DNA from 2 places in the Marinobacter salarius genome. Region 1 is predicted to be linked to the other one. Evidence: predicted binding sites of a transcription regulator. Region 1 holds the regulator's gene; the other holds the start of a gene.

Region 1 (3,374 bases):
CCACGCAGGAAACCACAACAGGCGATCGTATGTTATTCAATCGGGGCGCCTTTTTGCCAAATTCAAACGATCGTTTCAAGTGAATCTTTGTAGTTTCTTGTCAAAACCGCCAAACCAACGGGGGGAGGAGAAATTCACAAAGGAAAATGTTATAGTAGGCGATTAATTCATCGCACAGCAGTGGAACCACCCTCAGGTACTACCATGGCGTCACAGTGGCACTCATTGGTTTCCCAGAAAATATTCCTGGCTCGCAACCTGTTGGGGCAACTGGAAAACAGCGACAGCGTTCCAGCGAAAGAAGCGCTATTGCAAGGGACCATCGAGCTGGCACTCAGGGCTCGAAAACTGGTGCTGGTGATGATCGCCAGAATGTATCAGCACCAACATAGCCAGCCTGATGACCTTGAGGCACTGGGTGAGCTGATCGGAACCCACAGCCCGGAAATAGCCGAACTGAATCAGTTGGCCAATGACGGGCGAAGTTGGTGGAATCACCTCGAACAACTTGAGCGGTATCAGGGCAATCCACCGATGGCGCGAAAAACGGTCAGCAGTGAAAACGTGATTGCCGTTGCAGCTGACACCGGCCCGGATCGCTCAAAACAGGCCCTGGCAACCACTCTGGGCGCGATGAAACACTTTATCGATATCCTCGAGGACCGGCACAGCGAGTGGTAAAGAACCTCGCCGTTGCCGAAGCCAACGGGAATGAACTGAAAGGCTAGCTTAATGTCACCATCGTTTTTCGAAATCGTACAACTGAGCAACGGAGACTATGCGCTTCGCCGTATCGACGACGACAGTGCACCGCTGGTGCAGATATCATTTTCGACGGAAGCCAGGGAGATGATGGAAGACCGGGACATGAACGTTGCCAAAGCTATGATTGCGGCCGGCATTGAAGCGGTCGGTAACGTTGCCCATGATATTGACTGGGAAGACGAAGAGCCGGACGCCCAAGACATCCGGCCCTCCTATACACTTCACTGACGATCAGCGCTGGCGCAGCACCACACCATGGCTGTTACCCCGGGCCGAAGCCTGTTCCAATGATGCGAGCGCTTCACGTCCGAGTTTGTGCGTCCACATGACTACTGCGTGACAGGTGCCAGCGCTCAGCGCCCGCTCGGCAAGCTCCCCGGCCGGATAATCTGGAGTGGACCTCAACACCAACAACTCGCCCGCAACGATGCCACGCATGGTCTGCCACTTACTGACGAGGCTTTGGGGCGGATCAATCCAGGCTAACCAACGCTTTTCCTGATTCAACTGCGTGAGCATAGGCAGCAATAGCTGGAAGTTTTCAACCTGCCCTTCCGGCAGAATGATCTCTGTGACATTGCCTGCCGGTTTGGCTGGGCGACTCCTGGCAGTAGGCGCCCTGGCAGTATCACGGCCGCTTATACCGGCAACCTCTGAAGCGACAAACCTGCCGCCTCCGTGAGCATAGGCCAGATTCTGATTAAAGCTGAGTTGTTCCATGATAAGCCTCACCTGCCGTTAAGCCGCGTCCGCGGTGTTCAACACTCAACGAAACACAGCCGGATATGTCCGGACACCCTGGGGGTGTCAGTGAAGGTCCGAGCGCCGTATAACCCCGACGCCGAGCCCCTCAATGAAGAGTTCCTGTTCTGTCAGATCCACTTCTATGGGTTCAAATTCCTCATTCTCGGCGATCAAATACACTTTCGAGCCTTCCTTACGGAATCGCTTGACCGTGACTTCCTCACCCACCCTCGCCACAACCACCTGGCCGTTGTGCACATCGTGGGTTCGGTGCACCGCCAGCAGGTCGCCGTCAAGGATGCCAATGTCCTTCATACTCATGCCGCGTACCCTGAGCAAATAATCCGCCGAGGGCGAAAAAAATTCAGGCTGCAGGGTGCAATGATCTTCGATATGTTCCTGTGCCAGTATCGGACTGCCGGCCGCTACCTGACCGATCACCGGCAAACCAAGGTCAGCCTCTACATCGGGAAGACGTATTCCCCGGCTGGCTCCCGGCACCATCTCGATCGCTCCCTTTCGGGCCAGCGCCCGCAGATGTTCTTCTGCGGCATTGGCAGAACGAAATCCAAGTTCTGCGGCAATTTCTGCACGGGTCGGCGGATACCCGGTCTCGTCAAGGTAGCGACGAATAATATCCAGTACCTGTGTCTGCCTAGCTGTCAGCTTCATTTAGGTTGCCCCGGTTAGCCCTGTTTTTATATACAGTGGTTTGACTATATACAGTGTTTTATCCAGTGTAAACCCTGTAAACGCAATTTTTCCTTAAGCCGGACTGAATGGCGGTCCACCGCGCCTTGGCGCATGACTGTGTTAAGGTGATCACAACCAAATTAGGGAGTCGCTTGAATGAGCAACAGATGTAGGTTACCGGACATCCTCAAGACGGATGACGGCAAGGAACGCAGAGTTGGCGTTGAAATTGAGTTGTCCGGCCTCGGTTACGAAGATCTTGTCTCGCTGTCCGCAAAACTGCTGGGAGGCACTGGAAGATCTGTTGCGCGCTATGTGTCCGAGGTTGAAACGGAACTCGGTGACTTTACCATCGAACTGGATTCAGACCCGATCAAGGACCTTGATCTGGCAGACGAGCGTCTTCCCGAGTCCGTCAGGGAACTTGGCGGTCAAGCCATGAGCGTGATCGACGCAGCCGCCGAGAAAATCGTGCCTCTGGAAATCGTCAGTCCTCCGCTGGCTTTCAGTAAGCTGGAACGTATAGAGACACTTTGCGATGAGCTTCGCAGAGCCGGCGCACTGGGCAGCCGGGAGGCGCTCTATTACGCCTTCGGTTTGCAATTGAATCCGGAGCTACCAGACCTCAGTGCCACAACGCTGGTTCGCTACCTACAGGCCTTCGCTGCTCTCTATGAATGGCTGAAGGCACGCCACCAGATTGATTTCAGCCGTAAGCTGACCAGCTACATTGAGCCATGGAGCAGCACCTACATTGACCTTCTGATTTCCGAGGATTATGCGCCAGACATGGAGAAATTGATGCGGGACTACCTGCATTACAACCCTACCCGGAACAAGGCTCTGGACCTTCTCCCGCTGTTCGCACACCTGAACAGCGGTTTACTGGCAGAATACGTTGAGGATGAACGCATCAAAAGCCGGCCAACACTGCATTACCGGCTACCCGACTGCGACATTGATAACCCTGACTGGCATTTTTCCACGGTTTGGAATGACTGGGTTGTGTTGGAACAACTGGTGGCCAACGCTGATGACTTATCAAAACTGGTTACGGAGTTTCGCAACAGTCGCAAACTGAGCCTCCACAACCTGACCCACAGCTGGATAGACACGTCCGACCAGTGGCTTCGGTCCGGAAACTATGTCTGAAAGCCCGGTAGATAAGCCTG
Region 2 (3,374 bases), 1.6 Mb from region 1:
AAGTTCGCCTTTATCCGGCATCTCGCCCGGTATCTGTCGTTGCAAGGTTTCGCCAATGATGTTCGTTGAAGGCACCTTCTGACCAAACATTTTGGAGGCGACCTCAGCAACTTTAGCCTGGCGTTCTTCGCGGGTGCCATCGGTTGCCATGGTGGCGGATGTGCCGATACAGATCAGGTTCAGGTTCATCCGTTCGCGCACGCGACGTACAAGCATGGCCACATCGGCGCCCTGTCGGCCGCGGTAGGTGTGTAGTTCGTCCAATACAAGGAATTGCAGGCCTTTAGAGTGCCGGATAACTGCCTTGTCCCGTTCGTTCTGCCGCGTCATCAGCAGTTCCAGCATCATGTAGTTGGTCAAGATAATGTCTGGCGGGTTCTGCATGATCCTTTCCCGCTCCTCTTGGTCCTCCTGACCGGTGTAGCGGGCGTAGGTGATAGGGCGCATATCATCGGAGTAATCAGACAGGAATTTTTCCAGCTCTTCTCTCTGGCTATTGGCCAGGGCATTCATTGGATAGATGACGATGGCTCGGATTCGTGCTGTTGGGTTTTCTTTTTTCTCCCGAATGATTGCATCAACCATGGGAATGAAATAAGACAGCGATTTGCCGGAGCCAGTACCGGTAGTCAGCACATAGGGTTCATTCCGCTGGCCACAATCAATAGCCTCTCGCTGATGTTTGTAGAGCGTCGCGGGTACACCGCTGGACGAAGGACTTTTACCGAACCGGAAAACGTTGGCGGTAGTTGGTGTCAGAATGCCTTCGGATGCGAGGGAGTCGACGGTGCCTGTTGTGACGTAAGACGGGTTTATTTGAATTAGCGGTGAGGGCCAGTAGCGGCCACTATTATACTCATCGTCTAAGAAACCGCAGATATCTTCAGCTTTCGGCTGAATGAAGGAGCGAGTGAAATCACGGTAGTCACCGATCAGCTTGTCCCTGAATTCAAAAACATCCATCAGGCTTGGCGCCCCCTTTTCGTTGAGGTTATTCCTTAATAGTCAGAATATCCTTGGCATACAGCTACATAATTATTTCAGGGAGTCTAGCAAAGTTTCATACATACGCGGGGATAAGTAGACTGCTGAGAGTGGGATTAAATTTTGAGCATCTAACGAGTCAGAGATTCAGATTCAGGCCAAGTCGAGCAGCATTTCTGCAAGGGCAGACCGAATATTAGTGTAGGTTAAAGTGTAGGTTTTAGGGGTGATCCAGCAATTTTTACTTTAAAAACAGCATTAAAACGCCAACTCATCATCGGGGTGTGGTGGGACAGATCGGTCTGGGCTGCTGACATGAACGGTTCCGGATCCATTGGCTTTATGTGAAGGCAGGGATTGTAAGAAAATAACCGCCATGATGAAACGAAGGAGATCATTATGCCACTGACTGACGAGGCATTGGCGGAAGCCGGCACGCAATTGGCTGACGTATTAATGCAACGCGAGCTTACGATAGCCACTGCCGAAAGTTGCACTGGCGGCTGGGTTGCCAAGGTGCTGACCGACCGCGCGGGCTCTTCTTCCTACGTTCTGGCGGGACTGGTGACCTACAGCAACGATGCAAAAAGGGGCTTGCTGGGTGTGACTGAACCGTCGCTGGGGGAGCACGGAGCAGTTAGCGAACCGGTGGTACGGGAAATGGTTGCTGGTGCCCTGGCGGCCACGGGTGCGGATGTGGCTGTTGCGATCAGTGGCGTGGCGGGCCCTGGTGGCGGCAGTGACGACAAGCCGGTAGGCACGGTGTGGTTTGCCTGGGGGCGCTCTCCGGCTGACACCGAAGCGGTGGTTGAGCAGTTCCAGGGTGACCGTGATCAGGTTCGGCGCCAGGCGGTTCTTTATGTGTTACAGGGAGTTAGGGGCTTTCTGGAAAAGCCCTGAAACGGAGGGGTTGGTCTTGCCTTCGTGTTGTGTTTTAATACTGTTCAAATATACAGGAGTCCGGTTTTTCCGGGTTCCGCAGTCCATGATTTTGGCCGCCGGGCTCCCGTCCCGATAACGGCATTGGCGACAGAGGGTTTGCAACGATGGAAGACAACCGCAAGAAAGCACTGGGTGCAGCACTGAGCCAGATCGAACGCCAGTTCGGCAAGGGCGCCGTCATGAAGATGGGCGACCAGCCCAGGGAAGCGATCCCTGCGGTATCCACCGGTTCCCTGGGCCTGGATGTGGCGCTGGGAATAGGCGGTCTGCCTTATGGTCGTATCTGTGAGATCTACGGCCCGGAAAGCTCTGGTAAAACCACGCTGACCCTGCAGGTGATTGCCGAGGCCCAGAAGGCTGGAAAAACCTGTGCGTTTGTGGATGCGGAGCATGCCCTGGACCCGGTCTATGCCGAAAAACTGGGCGTGAACGTGGATGAACTCCTGGTATCCCAGCCGGACACCGGTGAGCAGGCGCTGGAAATCTCTGACATGCTGGTGCGCTCCAACGCTGTTGACGTCATCATCGTGGACTCCGTGGCAGCGCTGACGCCCAAGGCCGAGATTGAAGGTGAGATGGGGGACAGCCATGTTGGTCTCCAGGCCCGCCTGATGTCCCAGGCGCTGCGTAAGCTGACGGGTAACGTCAAGCATGCCAACTGCCTGCTGATCTTTATCAACCAGATCCGCATGAAAATTGGTGTGATGTTCGGCAGCCCCGAAACCACCACCGGCGGCAACGCCCTGAAATTCTACTCATCCGTTCGCCTGGACATTCGCCGCATCGGTGCTGTTAAAGACGGCGATGAAGTGGTGGGCAACGAAACCCGAGTGAAAGTGGTCAAGAACAAGGTATCTCCGCCGTTCAAGCAGGCCGAGTTCCAGATCATGTACGGCAAGGGCATCTACCACATGGCCGAAGTGCTCGATATGGGTGTGAAGGAAGGCTTCGTGGACAAGTCCGGCGCCTGGTACGCCTACAAGGGCGACAAGATCGGCCAGGGCAAGGCCAATGCCTGCAAGTTTTTGGAAGAGAACCTTGAGATCGCCAATGAGATCGAAGCTGCGGTGCGTGACAAGCTGATGCCCAAGCCGGCCAAGAAAGAAGAAGCGGCAAAGGAAGAGGCAACAGCAGACGCGAACGGTGAGCTTCTTTAAGCTCTGTGGTTAGTTCCCGCACTATCGGGGAGGTGGTATGGATGCGAAGAAGAAATTGCTGGTTGTCGCCCATGCTCCCTCCCGGAATACCCTCAAGCTCCGGGAAGCGGTAGAACAGGGCGCACAACACGAAGACATAGAAAACGTGGAAGTGACCGTGCTCCCTCCGCTGGAAGCAGGCCCGGAAGATGTTCTGGCCTGCGATGCCATTATCCTCGGCACCACTGAAAACCTCGGTTACATGAGTGGTGCGTTAAAGGATTTTTTTGACCGCAGTTACTACCCCTGCCT

The links. Region 1 encodes LexA, which represses DNA repair genes until DNA is damaged. Its sites were predicted from a motif close to CTGTNTNNNNANACAG; they were not measured.
Region 2: the regulator LexA is predicted to act here: its motif matches at 1,925-1,940, upstream of recA (recombinase RecA).

Annotation. Positions count from the first base shown of each region.
Region 1 is NZ_CP136693.1:2,364,701-2,368,074, reverse strand. Features, by position in the region: gene R1T46_RS10945 (DUF6586 family protein) at 205-681, shown strand; gene R1T46_RS10940 (hypothetical protein) at 733-993, shown strand; gene R1T46_RS10935 (cell division inhibitor SulA) at 997-1,485, opposite strand; gene lexA (transcriptional repressor LexA) at 1,573-2,181, opposite strand; gene R1T46_RS10925 (amidoligase family protein) at 2,359-3,354, shown strand; gene R1T46_RS10920 (type 1 glutamine amidotransferase) at 3,347-3,374, shown strand, end outside.
Region 2 is NZ_CP136693.1:3,951,968-3,955,341, reverse strand. Features, by position in the region: gene R1T46_RS18405 (DEAD/DEAH box helicase) at 1-963, opposite strand, end outside; gene R1T46_RS18400 (CinA family protein) at 1,384-1,884, shown strand; gene recA (recombinase RecA) at 2,031-3,083, shown strand; gene R1T46_RS18390 (flavodoxin family protein) at 3,121-3,374, shown strand, end outside.